Regions from separate parts of the Neobacillus sp. Soil_C_43 genome, predicted to be linked through region 1. Evidence: riboswitches for the same ligand, from Rfam matches in the RefSeq annotation. Region 1 holds a riboswitch; the other holds the start of a gene.
What was found. A riboswitch is a leader RNA that binds a small molecule or an ion and turns the genes downstream of it on or off. The one in region 1 is predicted to bind FMN.
Positions count from the first base shown of each region.

Region 2: it holds a riboswitch for FMN, as region 1 does, so the genes downstream of both, ribD (bifunctional diaminohydroxyphosphoribosylaminopyrimidine deaminase/5-amino-6-(5-phosphoribosylamino)uracil reductase RibD) here and AC3A54_RS01840 (ECF transporter S component) in region 1, are expected to answer to the same signal.

Region 1 is NZ_JBDGJV010000001.1:349,443-357,529, reverse strand. Features, by position in the region: gene ccsB (c-type cytochrome biogenesis protein CcsB) at 1-1,051, shown strand, start outside; gene AC3A54_RS01865 (response regulator transcription factor) at 1,247-1,963, shown strand; gene AC3A54_RS01860 (ATP-binding protein) at 1,960-3,738, shown strand; gene sigX (RNA polymerase sigma factor SigX) at 3,971-4,522, shown strand; gene AC3A54_RS01850 (hypothetical protein) at 4,497-5,690, shown strand; gene AC3A54_RS01845 (peptidoglycan DD-metalloendopeptidase family protein) at 5,859-6,626, shown strand; FMN riboswitch at 6,751-6,881, shown strand; gene AC3A54_RS01840 (ECF transporter S component) at 7,041-7,625, shown strand; gene AC3A54_RS01835 (ferredoxin) at 7,734-7,982, opposite strand.
Region 2 is NZ_JBDGJV010000003.1:159,056-167,142, reverse strand. Features, by position in the region: gene katA (catalase KatA) at 1-864, shown strand, start outside; gene AC3A54_RS07130 (SDR family oxidoreductase) at 964-1,806, shown strand; gene AC3A54_RS07125 (serine hydrolase) at 1,902-2,993, shown strand; gene AC3A54_RS07120 (CBO0543 family protein) at 3,023-3,547, shown strand; gene AC3A54_RS07115 (GyrI-like domain-containing protein) at 3,881-4,351, shown strand; FMN riboswitch at 4,468-4,614, shown strand; gene ribD (bifunctional diaminohydroxyphosphoribosylaminopyrimidine deaminase/5-amino-6-(5-phosphoribosylamino)uracil reductase RibD) at 4,739-5,821, shown strand; gene ribE (riboflavin synthase) at 5,837-6,496, shown strand; gene AC3A54_RS07100 (bifunctional 3,4-dihydroxy-2-butanone-4-phosphate synthase/GTP cyclohydrolase II) at 6,551-7,744, shown strand; gene ribH (6,7-dimethyl-8-ribityllumazine synthase) at 7,970-8,087, shown strand, end outside.

The DNA.
Region 1 (8,087 bases):
TGCTGTATTTTTAACAATTGTTGGTTTTATTTCGCAACTAGGTTATTTTATCACTAGATGGATTGCAGCTGGACACGCTCCAGTGAGTAATATGTTCGAGTTTACCACTTTCTTCGGAATGGCTCTTGTTGGTGCATTTATTGTTATTTATTTTATCTATCGTACAACCTTACTTGGATTGTTTACCATGCCTGTAGCTATATTGGTAATTGCCTATGCGAGTATGTTTCCAAGGGATATTACTCCATTAATACCAGCTCTTCAAAGCTATTGGCTGCATATTCATGTGACCACTGCGGCAATCGGAGAAGCTATTTTGGCAATAAGCTTTGCAGCCGGACTAATTTATTTAGTGAAGGCAATTGACCAAACAAAATCTAATAAACAAACCTTTTGGCTAGAAATGGTTATGTTTGCATTAATTACAGTACTTGGCTTTGTTGCTATATCATCTGTATTCTCAGGAACAGGATATCATGAGAAATTTAATTGGATTGATAAACATGATACCGAGCAAGTCCTTGAATATACGATGCCTGCTCTGGTTGGTCCACATAAAGGAGAATTAATAACTGAGAGTGGATTTAAGCCTATTATTGAAGTACCTGCTTTCATCAATGCAAAAAAATTAAATACGGTTATCTGGTCATTATTTGGTGGTCTGGTGCTTTATAGCATAATAAGACTAATCATTAGAAAGCGAATTGCAGCCTCACTTAAGCCTCTTGTCAAGAATATCAAACTTGATTTTGTTGATGAGATAAGCTATCGCTCAGTATTAATTGGTTTTCCTGTATTTACATTAGGCGCGCTCATTTTTGCTATGATTTGGGCACAAATGGCATGGTCTCGTTTCTGGGGATGGGATCCAAAAGAGGTTTGGGCTTTAATTACATGGCTTTTCTATGCGGCATTTTTACACCTTCGCCTTTCTAAAGGCTGGCATGGTGAGAAATCAGCATGGCTCGCCGTCATCGGATTTGTCATCATCATGTTTAACCTAGTTGCTGTTAACTTGGTAATAGCAGGACTCCATTCATATGCTGGTTAAAACAGTAAGACTAGACTTATAATAAATTTTATAGCCTTCACTACAAAGTGAGGGCTTTTTTTAAAATAAAAATTGTGTAAATACTAAAAAAAGATGGATTGTCAAATAATTGACACTTTTAGAGGAGTATTTACTACGAAAAGATAGCAAAATGCGATACCATTTTGTAAAATAAACCTCATGGGGGGATTAATAATGGATAAAGACGTAAAAATTTTAGTCGTAGATGATGAAGAAAGAATTCGCCGATTATTAAAAATGTATTTAGAGCGTGAAGAATATAGCATTGATGAAGCAGAGGATGGTACCGAGGCATTGACAAAAGCCCTCGCTAATGATTATGACGTCATTCTGCTCGATCTTATGATGCCTGGTAAAGATGGAATTGAAGTCTGCCGGGAACTAAGAGAAAAGAAGGCAACGCCCGTTATTATGTTAACGGCAAAAGGAGAAGAAATCAATCGTGTTCAAGGCTTTGAGGTCGGAACAGATGATTATATTGTTAAACCCTTCAGCCCTAGAGAAGTAGTCTTACGTGTGAAGGCACTACTAAGAAGGTCATCACAAACTAGTTATCTGCAAACTGAAACCACAACTAAAGATGTTATTGTATTTCCACACCTTACAATTGATAATGACGCTCACAGAGTAACTGCTGATGGTAAGGAAGTAAGTTTAACACCAAAAGAGTATGAACTATTATATTTCCTATCAAAAGCACCGGATAAAGTATTTGACCGCGAACAGTTGTTAAAAGAAGTTTGGCACTACGAATTTTTTGGTGATCTACGGACAGTTGATACACATGTGAAACGTCTCCGTGAAAAGTTAAACAAAGTTTCTGAGCAAGCAGCAAGAATGATTGTAACCGTATGGGGAGTGGGCTACAAATTTGAGGTAATTAATGAATGACCTTTTTACGAAGTGTTGTAGGTAAACTTTGGTTTACAATTCTTCTATTAGTATCCTTTATTTTGTTTATCTTAACTGTCATGCTCCTAGAGTTTTTTCAAAACTACAACATTCATGAGACAAAAGATAACCTTACTAATACTGCTGAAAAAATTGCAAATGTTTTGGAAGAACATCCAAATGAGAAATTCCCACTGGGGTTAGAAATATCATGGGAAATTATCGACGATGTTACCAAAGTGGTCATTGTTAAAAATGAGAATGAAATCTACTACTCTCCGAATACGGAAAAAGAAAAAAAATTAACATTGTCATACATTAAAAATGACAAAGAGTTAGCGAAAGTCTTTCAAGAAAAGACGGTTGAAAAAGTCTCCGATCTTTCTGAAAATATGGGGAGAAACGAATCGGATTATTCGATTATTGGTGTACCATTGCATTTACCTGGTGATGAACATGGAGCTGTATTTATTTATCAATCACTACGGGTGATGCAGGAAACTACCCATTCCACAACAAAATTTATCTTGCTTGTTGCAGGTGTGGCAATTATTTTAACAACTATTTTTGCCTTTTTTCTTTCAACGAGAATTACCGCTCCATTAAGAAAAATGAGAGAAGCTGCTTTTGAAGTGGCGAGAGGAAAATTTGATACAAAGGTTCCCATTCTTACTCATGATGAAATCGGAGAACTGGCCACTGCTTTTAACCAAATGGGACGGCAATTAAAGTTTAATATGAATGCTCTTAGTCAGGAAAAAGAGCAGCTCGCCAGTATATTAAGCAGTATGGCTGATGGGGTTATTACCTTTAACCGTGATGGTACCATCTTAATTACCAATCCTCCTGCAGATCGGTTCCTCCAATATTGGTATTATGAAAAAGGAGGAAATACTTCAGATGTAGAGGCCATTCCATCACAGGTAATGAATCTCTTTCAAAAAGCGGTAGATACTGAAAAGGAACAGGTGGGTGAAATCTCACTTCAAGGTCGTCACTGGGTTATATTAGTGAGCCCACTTTACAGTAATCAATTTATTCGCGGAGCAGTTGCGGTATTAAGGGATATGACTGAAGAGAGACAGTTAGATAAGATGAGAAAAGATTTCATCGCTAATGTTTCACATGAACTTAGGACACCTATTTCCATGTTACAAGGTTACAGCGAAGCTATTGTCGATGACATTGCTGAATCCCAGGAAGAGAAAAAGGAAATGGCCAAGGTCATTTATGATGAATCATTAAGAATGGGACGCCTTGTTAATGAATTACTTGACCTTGCACGAATGGAAGCGGGGCACCTCCAGTTAACCATTGAAGAAGTAGATCTTTCTTCATTTATTAATCGTATTATTCACAAATTTCAGGGATTGGCGAAGGATAACGAAATTCAATTGACTGTAGAAATAGGTAGTGGAATATCAACCATTTCCTTTGATCCTGATAGAATTGAACAAGTCTTAACCAATTTAATTGATAACGCGATCAGACATACTCCAAAAGGCGGACTAGTTAAGTTAACTGTCTCAAAAGAAGAACAGGCAATAAAAATAGAAGTCAAAGACTCAGGCTCTGGAATTCCTGAAGAAGATTTACCGTTTGTTTTTGAACGCTTTTATAAAGCCGATAAAGCGAGGACAAGAGGAAGAGCGGGCACTGGGCTTGGCTTAGCAATTGCTAAAAATATTATCGATGCCCATCGCGGTCATATTTCTGTTCAAAGTAAGATGGGACTAGGAACGACATTTTCCTTCCTTCTCCCTCGAAAAAAGTAATATTTCCAACTATCTTGCCGATTCATCTTGATTCACGGGAAACAATTAAGGCGAGAGTAATTAAATAGAAACGAAGATGCTCATCTAATTGATGGGCATCTTTTAATTTTTAATCCATTAAATTTACTTCCAGCAAACTCCTTCCTTTTTACCCCAAAAAAGACTATATTTATAAGGTGTAACCTTTTATACATATCTATCGACTAATATTATTGAACGGGGAGGGGAATTGATGGACTCCGTTTTCGATGAACTTTATCAAAAATATCATCATGACGTTTTTCAATTTCTATTTTATATGGTTAGAAATAAAGAGCATGCTGAAGATCTTGTCCAAGAGGTCTATATAAGGGTATTTAAGTCCTACAATCGTTTTGAAGGGAAAAGTAGCGAAAAGACCTGGCTATACTCGATTGCGAGAAATGTTGCCATCGACTTTTTTCGTAAGCAAAAGGGCTGGAAGGAAAGATTACTCGAAAAATTTGATTGGTCAACCAATCAAGTTAAAGACGAATTTCCAATACCAGAAGAAATTACGGTTCAACGAGAAGAAATTAAATGGGTATACAAATGTCTTGAACATTGCACGATCGACCAAAGGGCAGTTATTATTTTGCGGTACCTACAGGATTTATCCATTTCAGAAACCGCCCAAGCATTAGGATGGACGGAAAGTAAGGTTAAAACCACACAACACCGCTCCTTAAAGGTTTTAAAGAGGCATATGGAAATGTTTTATGAAAAGGAGGGATTAATTAGTGAAAAAGTCGGAGTGGAGCGATAGAGAGCTCGAAGAATTACTAATGCAAATGCCGAAAATAAAGGATCATCGCAATCCTCGTGACATTTACCAAAATCTTTCTCTAAAAAGGCGAAAAACCAAATCATGGCTGTTACCTAGTTTGGCTACTGCAGCTGCATTGCTTCTATTTTTCATTTTGGTCCCTAAACTAATGGATGGAGCCCATTCTTCTTCTGATAAACAAGCAGAAATTACCTCGTTCAACACAGAAATAAAAGATGCGGATCAAAAGAAAAACTCGACTTTTGCCATGGATAAAGGTGAACCTTCTTCAAAAGAAAAGGCACAGTCAGGAACTCCTAAAAATGAGGTTATGACAGCGAGTACTGTAAAAACAGCCATCTATGCAGACGATGTTGGTAATGGAAAGGTGTTAACGTACTGGATTCCAGACCCACAAGGACAGATACTAATACCCGTTTCAACGGTTGTAGCAACATCTGATAATGAATCATGGCTGACACTATATAATGAAAATATGGCAAACTTAAAAGAGGAAGAATGGGGACTTACCGATTTTTATCCACTAAATGTTACGATGAGTGTAAATTCAGATCACACTACCATTCAAGTCGATGCTCCTCTAAATCATCAGTACGGACAAGGTTCAACTAATGAAACTAACTTTATTAATGTGATAAATAAGGATATATCTTCGAACAGTGATATAAAAAAAGTAAAATTTTCAACGAATGGTGAACCGGGAATTGAATTGGGTAATTTCGGTAATAAACAGGAAATAGATATTAATGCAGTAAAGAATCATGGTTATTTCTTTTATTATCCTACAGGAAGTGATGTTCCATTCCTAACACCGTCAACAACTATGTATACTGATATTAACAAAGCTTTAGATGCAATGAAAACGGATCAAACAGAATTAGGTCTAACGGGTTCTCTTTCACCATTGTTGCCGATTAGTGGCGTTTCAATTACAGATAAGACTTTAGTTCTATCATTTAAGGGGAATACGACTTTACAGAATAACCAAATGACAGTATCTGCATTTGAAGCCTTATTACTAACTGCTAAAGATTTTGGTTTAGAAAAAGTAGTAGTTAAGGATTCTCCGATTTTGCAATTGGGTCCATTTGATCTAACAAAGGAAAACCAAGTACCAGTAGCTCCGAATTTGCGTTCAATCCAATAAATGAAAAAGGTCAACCGTTTTAGGTTGATTTTTTTTGTATAAAATAACAATGGTCTCCAAATTATAACAAGTATGTGCAATTCCCTCTTCAAAAACCAATATGTTCTAAATAGAAGGGTTTTAACATAGTGTGGAGGAGAGGACAAGTTTAAGGAGGAAAAGAAAGGAATGCGTGACTACATAAAGAGGTTTCTTATTGCCATAATTATGGCGCTTTGTGTCAGTTTATTATTTTTAGGTGGACGACATACAGAGGCAGCAAGTACACCTGAGACGGCTGAAATAAAAGAGCGCTGGATTTGGCCGTCAGATGGGATTATATCTGATACCTATGGAACAAGAAATGGAAAACATAAAGGTATTGATATTGCCGGAAACTTAGATACCCCTATTCTTGCTGTTGAAGATGGTGTGGTTTTAAAATCCTATTTTTCTACTACATATGGTAATGTGGTATTTATAAAACACCCAAGTAATTTTGTAACAGTGTATGCTCATTTAAACAAGAGAAGTGTTATGGTGGGACAAAGCGTTAAACAAGGTGTTATGATTGGCAAGATGGGAAAAACAGGACAAGCTACAGGAACACACCTTCACTTTGAAACTCATCAATTAGAGTGGAGATACGATAAGAAATTTGCGTTGGATCCGGAAGTTCTACTCGGGAAAGCAGATGTGGGTGAAACAGTTCAAGGGGGAGTGGCTAGTATAGGTGATCATATACTAGAGGCTAGTTCACATTTCCACACGAGTGACGATAATAGCAAACTTCAAACAACTGAATCGTCAATAAAGGACACTTATATCGTCAAACAAGGTGATACCTTGTACTCTATTTCAAAGAAAAGAAATACAACTATAAATAAAATTAAAGAATTAAACCAGCTGACCTCTGATTTGATTAGGCCAAAACAAATATTAATTATCCAAAAATAGCTAGACCTGCAGACTGTAATTCTGCAGGTTTTTTCAATATATGTTACAAAAAAGAAAAATAGCAAACCTTTTACTTAACAAAATCTTTGTCCTCCATTATAATTAAACTTGTAATTTAATATCGATCTATCTTCGGGGCAGGGTGAAATTCCCGATCGGCGGTATTGAGCATTGCTCTAAGCCCGCGAGCCTGTATAGGCAGGATTTGGTGTGATTCCAAAGCCGACAGTATAGTCTGGATGGGAGAAGATGGAGGTTCTGCAGACGTTCAAAAATGATATCTCAATGGACGTTTATTAAGCGTACCTTTGTAAACTCCCTCAAGTTAATTGCTTGAGGGTATTTTTATTCTTGAGATCGTCTTTTTGCTGAACCTCTCTTCCTAACGTGATGGATCAAAAAGGAGAGAGGAAGATGGAAAAAATGAAGAAAACGAAGAAAATGAATGTTAAGGCTTATGTTTCAATTGGCATGCTTAGTAGTATTGCATATTTGTTAATGCTACTAAACTTTCCGCTGCCGTTGTTTCCGAACTTTTTATTTGTTGATTTTAGTGATATTCCTGCTTTAATTGCTGCATTAATTTTTGGCCCGATTGCGGGTATATTGGTTGAGTTTTTCAAAAATGTGCTTAATTATCTTGCGACTGGAAGCCAAACGGGAATTCCTGTAGGTCATATTGCTAATTTCCTAGCTGGTATTGTGTTTGTTCTTCCGACATATTATGTATACAACAAATTAAAATCAAAAAAAGGGATGACACTAGCCTTGGTTGTAGGAACTGTAACAATGGCTGTGGTTATGAGCATCCTAAATTACATTATCATTTTACCGGCCTATACGGTATTAATGGGATTTCCAGATATGCGAAATCTAGTCGTTCCAGCTATACTGCCTTTTAATATATTGAAGGGTGTCATGATGTCATTCATCTTCATGTTGTTATTTGTTCGGATGCAGTCATGGATTAATAAATTTTCAATCATTAAAGGTGCGTAAAAAAAACAAAGGTTCATTAGTGAACCTTTGTTTTTTTATTTTTAGTAATGGAAAACCCCTCCTATTTTAGGAGGGGTAGTAGCTTAAGAATATATTATTAGCAAAATATTATTCAAATTTAGTTGCATTACCATCAAATGGTTCGTCTGCAACTTTAATTGAATCAGTTGGGCAACCTTCAAATGCGTCCATCATATCATCGATTAATACATCTGGAATCTCAACGATACCTTCGTTATCATCAAGTGTTACAAATGCAATACCTTCATCATCGTAATCATAGATATCGGGTGCAGCTGCGCCACATGCACCACAAGCGATACATGTTTCCTTGTCAACAATTGTGTACTTTGCCATGAAAAAAACCTCCCAGTAAATTAACAAAAATATTCTTGCTAATTTCCATTGCAAAATGGAAACGCATAACTCATTTCTATTGTAAAACTGTATGGGCAACTTTTC
Region 2 (8,087 bases), on a different contig from region 1:
ACCTTCAAATGGGTAAATCAAGAAGGTGAAGCTGTTTGGGTAAAATATCATTTTAAAGCGGAGCAAGGTGTCAAAAACATGTCACCTGATGTGGCAGCAAAATTAGCAGGTGATCATCCGGATTATCATACAGAAGATTTATATAATGCCATTGAAAATGGTGACTTCCCTGCATGGAGACTCCATGTTCAAATCATGCCATTTGAAGATGCTGATACGTACCGCTTTGATCCATTTGATGTGACGAAAGTATGGTCACACAAGGATTATCCACTAATTGAGGTAGGTCGTATGGTCCTAAATCGTAATCCTGAAAACTACTTTGCTGAAGTAGAGCAGGCGACATTCTCTCCTGGAACAATGGTTCCTGGTATTGAAGCATCACCGGATAAAATGCTTCAAGGTCGCATTTTTGCTTATTCTGATGCCCATCGCTATCGTGTAGGACCAAACCATAATTTACTTCCAATTAACCGTCCTAAGGCAGAGGTAAATAACTACCAACGTGATGGTGCAATGCGTTCTGACAATAATGGAGGCGGCTCTGTTTACTATGAGCCAAACAGCTATGGTGGACCAAAAGAAGCACCAGAACATAAACAGACTGCATTCCAGGTTTCAGGTGTAGCCGAGCAGGTAGCTTATGACCAAAATGATCACTATACGCAGGCTGGTGACCTTTACCGTTTAATGTCCGAAGAGGAAAGAGCACGACTTGTTGAAACCATTGTTGGCGCAATGAAGCCAGTTGAAAGAGACGATATTAAACTCCGTCAAATTCAGCATTTTTATAAGGCAGATGCAGAGTATGGTGAGAGAATAGCTAAAGGCTTGAATTTAGCCATTCCACAAGAAGTGAAGTAAAACAGCAAGATTATCAAACAAGTAAGGGCCGTTCATAAAAGCTGAACGGCCTTTTTTCATGGTATTATGTAGATAGTAAAATTATGGAGGAATTGGTATATGAATCAACCAATTGCAATTGTCACTGGGGCTTCAAGTGGTTTTGGACTATTAACAACAATAGAGCTGGCAAAAGCCGGTTTTCAAGTAATCGCAACTATGAGAAATAAAGAAAGAAGCGGGGAGCTCCTAAAGGAAGCAAATAGACTTACAATACAATCGAATTTGATTGTATGTGAACTTGATGTTACCTCTGAGGCTTCGATTGAACAATTAGCTGCTCGGATTAAAAGCATAGGCCGGGTAGATGTTCTAGTGAACAATGCTGGCTATGCTGCGGCCGGGTTTGTTGAGGAAATTACAATGCAGGAATACCGAAAACAATTCGATACTAATTTCTTTGGCGTCATAGCAGTAACCAAGACTGTTCTTCCTTTTATGAGGAGTCAGGGGAAAGGGAAAATTATTAATGTAAGTAGCATAAGCGGGAAAATCGCCTTTCCAGGTCTATCACCTTATGTTGCTTCCAAACATGCTTTGGAAGGTTGGAGCGAAAGCTTACGATTAGAGTTATCACCGTTTGGGATCGCTGTCACTTTAATTGAACCAGGGTCCTATAAGACCAATATCTGGTCGTCAGGTAAACAAGTTACCACACTATCACTACAAACAGATTCACCCTATTATAAATATATGAAGAGTATCGAGGAATACATTTCTTCAGGGGAAGGACAGTTTGGTAACCCTAAGGATGTAGCAGAGAAAATAGCCAGTATTGCTTCAGAAGAAGGGTCTAGTTTAAGGCATCCAATTGGAAAAGGAGTGAGGACAACTCTCCTATTAAGGAATCTCATCCCATGGAAACTTTGGGAGAAGATTTTTATTAAAAAACTGCATCGATAAAAGATAATACAAAAAACTCAAATAATCTACAAATTTCTACAAAATCTTCTTCTTTTTCCTATTAAACTAGTACTTAGTTACTAGGAGGGAAGATAGTGTTAATAAACAGAATAATCATTTTTGTGCGCTATTTCTTATTGATTTCACAGGGGGTCTTGGTTCAAATAGTAAAAGCTGATAAAAACCAAGAATTTAATACCCTTCAGGCAGATCTAGGCCAATACATAAAGCCATACCAAGGAAAAGTGACCCTTCGTTATCAAAATCTAGTTACAAATGAAGGTTATTCATTAAATAGCAATACTGAAGTGCCAGCTGCAAGTACCATCAAGCTTCCGTTAGCTTTATACGTGATGAAGCTTGCAGATGAGGGGAAAATTGACTTAAACGAAACATTAACATATCAAAGCCGGCATTATTATGGCGGCAGTGGTGTCATCCAAAATGACAAGGTAGGTTCGGTCTATACCATTGATGAACTTGTCGAAAAAGCGTTGATTTATAGTGATAATATTGCATTCATTATGTTAAAAGAGCGGGTGGGACCCAATCAGTTTGTTTCATTTTTAAAAAGCCTCGGAGCTGAGTATGCCTATCCAGGTGGAAGGAATACGACCTCAGCTGACGATTTAACTCTATATACAGGAGAACTTTATCGTTACGCAAATCAAAGCGCCAATGGAAAAAATCTTGTCCAGTACCTAGAACATACGGTTTATAATACAACGATTCCACAGGGAATTAAGGATGTGCCAGTTGCTCATAAAGTTGGAATGATTCCAATGAATTTAATTTACAACGATGCTGCTATTGTTTTTGCTGATGAACCGTTTACCTTAGCTATCACGACAAGAGGGATTGCCTATGAAAAATCACAAGAGGTGATCGCAGAAATCGCCTCAATCGTTAACAATCATCATCAGTTGATTGCAAATGAGAGAAGTGAAAAGCTGGCGATAACGACAGGAGCTAAAATTGACAGCATACCAATGTCTATTGAAAAAGGATCCTTTTATTATGACTTTTTAGAAAGAAAACAGTTTGGGAATTTGTCTAACCCTTTTAATGACAATGGGTATTTTGGAAGGTTCTCACCCTACCAGCAAATCGTTGCTATTCAAATTGAAACAAAGATTCTTCGCACACCATTTGCAACTGATAATTTTACAATTAATTGGAAACGCTAGGTGTAATAAGAGCGCGAAGGAGCATCCTAGTGAATCTGAATGTAATATACGGGGCCATATATATTTTTTCAGCAATTAAATGGGGAGATTGGAAAAACTGGAAAGCTTATTATCCCACCTTTCTCTTTTTAATGGTAGGTGATTTGGTCTATCAATATTTGTTCTATAAGCATAGTATGTGGGAATATGTACCTGTAGGAAGTGATAAAGGTTGGGCTAAGCACACTCATATAGCCTTTTTGGTGATGTTAATTAAGTATCCCGTCACTATAAGTATATTTCTCGGCAATATGCCGAAGTCTTTCAAAAAGAAACTAGTGAATATCCTTTTTTGGACTTTTATATATACGCTAAATGAATATGTTGATTTAAAATTAGGGGCATTGGTTCATAAGAATGGATGGAATTTAGGTTGGTCGACCATTTTTAGTTTGGTTATGTTTTCGGTTTTAGCGATACATTATTATAAACCACTTTTAGCTTGGATTCTGTCTGCCCTCTATGCCACTTTCTTATGGAATGTTTTTGATATTTCATCAAGTATTTTAAAATAAATGGTTTTCTCAAAACATCCTTTTATAAGGTTGTTTTTTTTTCTAAAATGGCTCTGTTATACTTGTCTGTTGATTTCCGCTCCAGGTGCTTCGCTTTCCGTGGGCGTTTCGGCGAGCCTCCTCGGCGCTTGCGCCTGCGGGGTCTCCCCTGAACCGTACTCCCACAGGAGTCTTCGCACCTTCCGCTCCAATCAACATGGTATAAAAATCAACATTATTCTTTAACAGAGCTTCTAAAATAAGAAATAACACAGGAAGTCGAAATATTTTTGCAGGACTTTAAGGGATATTATTAGAATAATAGAAATATGATGGAACAAAGGGGGGATTAGCTTGGGAATCCAAGTAATTGAAAAAGATGAAATTAAGGTTGTGGGAATTTCGTGGACAGGTACTTACGCAGAAGTAAGCACCATCCCGAGTCTCTTTAACAAAATGGAAGCACGTTTGCAAGAAGTACCCTATCAGACAAAAGAACCCTTTCTTATTGCACCTTTTCATAGCAGGGAAACAGAGTTCACCTATTACGTTACGACCCCTGTAGATAAACTTGACGCGATCCCAGAAGGAATGGTTGGATTTACGATTCCAAGTAAAAATTATGTATACACTACCCATAAAGGAACACCAGAGGAAGTAGAAAATACATACATTCGACTGTTCAATTGGATGAAAGAATATGGATACGAGCAGGATCACCATGCGTTAAGTTTGGAAGTTTATAAAGAAGAGCATAAACATCAAAATGCAGTAGGAGATCTTCATTTTGAAATTTATTTACCTGTAAAGACTTATAAGGAATAACAGCCGGCCTTGTTTTAGGGCCGTTTTTTCATTTGACACTTAGATTTTACTTTTTAGGTCTGGGACATTTTCCTTTACTGTTTGAATTAAGTATAATAACATTTAATATATCTAAATAATTCCTTCGGGGTCAGGTGAAATTCCTAACCGGCGGTGATGAAGCCATGCTTCTTAGTCCGTGACCCGTTTATCCCCTTGGATAGACGGTGGATCTGGTGAAACTCCAGGGCCGACAGTTAAAGTCTGGATGGGAGAAGGAAAAACGAGGTTTATGGGTAGGGTGTAGTATACCTATTTTTAAGCTTTTATTTCCCAATGTCTTTTAACGACCCTGAAGAATGATTTTCTTCAGGGTCTTTTTTAATCCTTTTCAAAGGAGAAGAAAAAATGAACGATAAATTTTACATGAATCTAGCTTTAGATCTTGCCAAAGGAACGTTAGGTCAAACTACTCCAAATCCTGTGGTAGGTGCTGTTCTGGTGAAGAATGGGCAAATTATCGGAATGGGTGCCCATCTAAAAGCAGGTGAACCACATGCAGAAGTACATGCCATTCAAATGGCGGGTGAAAAAGCGAAAGATGCTACTTTGTATGTAACACTTGAGCCGTGTAGTCATCATGGAAAAACACCACCTTGCAGTGACCTGGTGATTAGGACTGGGGTAAGGAAGGTGTTTGTTGCAACAACTGACCCAAATCCACAAGTAGCAGGGACAGGAATAGAGCGAATCAAAAAGGCAGGAATTGAAGTGGAGGTTGGCTTAATCCAAGAGGAAGCTCGTGAGCTAAATAAAGTCTTTTTTTATAACATTCAAACAGGCCTGCCGTATGTCACATTAAAATCGGCAGCAAGTTTAGATGGGAAAACGGCAACAGTAACTGGTGAGAGTATGTGGATTACGGGTGAGCAAGCAAGAGCCGATGTTCATCAGTTTCGCCATCAGCATGACGGGATATTAGTTGGTGTTAATACCGTAATAAAGGACAATCCATCTTTAACAACAAGAATGTCTTATGGTGGGAAAAATCCCATTCGAATTATTCTCGATACGCACCTAAGAACGCCAATAAATTCCAAGATTGTTACTGATCATCAAGCACCGACTTGGATTGTGACAGGGAATGATGTAGCCCGTGAGCGAATCCATCTTTTTATGGAATGGGGCGTTGAAATAATCCAAATGGAAACGAACCACATACGTATAAAGGATTTACTTGTTATTCTCGGAAAAAGAGGAATAACTTCACTTTTTGTTGAAGGTGGCGCAGAAGTGCATGGCAGCTTTTTAGAGGAACGATCTTTTCAACAGATCATTACCTATATTGCACCAAAATTAATTGGCGGAAAATCGGCGCCAACTTTATTTGGTGGACATGGGATCGAAAAAATAGCTGAAGCCGTTTCATTGAACATTAAACAAGTGGATAGGATTGGTAATGATATAAGAATCATTGCAGAACCTATGTAAGGAGAAGAAACTAGTATGTTTACTGGAATCATTGAAGAAATAGGAAGCATTGCCAATATTCAAAGAACGGGTGAATCATTTGTTTTGTCGATTGAAGCGAAAAGAATACTTGAAGATGTGCACCTTGGTGACAGTATTGCTGTCAACGGAGTATGTCTGACCGTCACTTCTTTTTCAGGAAAGCATTTTACCGTTGATGTCATGCCTGAAACGGTGAAAGCGACGAGCTTACATACAATAAAGCGTGGTTCAAAAGTTAATTTAGAGAGAGCGATGGCTGCAGGGGGAAGATTTGGAGGTCACTTTGTGTCTGGCCATATTGATGGAACTGGGGTCATTAAAAGGAAACAGGCGCTTGAGAATGCGGTTTATTATGAAATTGAAGCAAATCCGGATTTACTGCGATATGTCATATTAAAGGGATCGGTTGCAGTAGATGGGACAAGCTTAACAGTCTTTGCTGTAACGGAGGACAGCTTTACTTTATCGTTAATCCCTCATACATTAGCTGAAACAGTACTAGGATTAAAGAGCTCTGGGGATATTGTGAACCTCGAGTGCGATATGATCGGTAAATATGTAGGTCATTTTATAACAAACCTAACAGATGATTCAAAGCAAAAGAGCCGAAAAGGGATAACTGCTAATTTTTTAGAAGAAAATGGATTTTATTAAAATATTTCCTTTGGAACGCTATGGGTTAAGTGATAAAAAAAGGAGTGGTTTGGCATGTTTAATACGATCGTGGAAGCTTTATCGGATCTGAAAGAAGGCAAGGTTATCATTGTTTGTGATGACGAGGATAGAGAAAATGAAGGGGACTTTATTGCCCTGGCTGAAAAAACTACCCCCTCTGTTATTAATTTTATGGTCACTCACGGCAGAGGGCTGGTATGTGTACCAATAGAAGAAGAGTTAGCGCAAAAATTAGATTTAATGCCAATGGTTTCTAAAAACACGGACCCACACGGAACCGCCTTTACAGTCAGTATTGATCATAAGTTTTCAACGACAGGTATTTCCGCCTATGAACGGTCAGCAACAGTCTTGAGCATGCTTGATCCTGAAGCAAAAGCAAGTGATTTTAAAAGACCCGGTCATATCTTTCCGTTAATCGCAAAAAAAGGTGGAGTTTTAAGACGTACAGGACACACCGAGGCAGCTGTAGATTTAGCTAGATTGTGCGGCTCCAAGCCTGCAGGGGTCATTTGCGAAATCATGAATGAGGATGGGACAATGGCTCGAGTTCCTCAACTTAGAAAAATAGCGGATGAGCTAAACGTAAAAATGATTACCATCAAAGACTTGATTGAATATCGAAACAAAAAGGATAACTTGGTCAAACGTGAGGTGGAAATCAATTTGCCTACCGAATTTGGAACCTTTAAAGCTGTGGGGTATTCCAATCTTGTAGATGATAAAGAACATGTTGCATTAGTGAAGGGTGAAATCGACCCTGAAACACCCGTCCTTGTCAGGGTTCATTCAGAATGTTTAACAGGAGATGTATTCGGTTCCTACCGCTGTGATTGTGGGCCACAGCTTCATGCAGCCTTAAGTCAAATCAATCAAGCGGGAAGTGGCGTGCTTTTGTACATGCGCCAGGAAGGACGCGGAATTGGTCTGTTAAATAAGATGAGAGCATATAAGCTGCAAGAAGAAGGCTATGATACCGTTGAAGCGAATGAAAAGCTTGGCTTTGGAGCAGATTTAAGGGAATACGGTATCGGTGCTCAAATCCTGAAGGACTTAGGCATTAAGAAAATGATGCTGTTAACAAACAATCCCCGAAAAATAAAAGGTTTGAAGGGGTATGATCTTGAAGTAGTTGAACGGGTGCCACTTCAGATGGAAATGCGAAAAGAAAACGCCAATTATTTACGAACAAAGCACGATAAGTTAGGACACATGTTTCATTATTAATATAGGCTGTGTTAAAGAACATTGTTACTTTCTATACTCTGTTGATTGGAGTGGAAGGCGCGAAGACTCCTGCAGGAGTAGCGGTCTCGGGAGACCCTGCAGGAGGAACGACGAGGAGGCTCCTGGAACGCCCGCGAACCGCTCGCGCCTGGAACGGAAATCAACAGACAACTTTAACAAAGCCTTAATATATAGACAAAAATATAATTATTTGGAGGCATACACATGGGATACACATTTGAAGGAAATTTAGTAGGATCAGGACTAAAGGTTGGAATCGTGGTTGGACGTTTTAATGAATTTATTACAAGTAAATTGTTAGGTGGAGCACAGGACGCGCTAA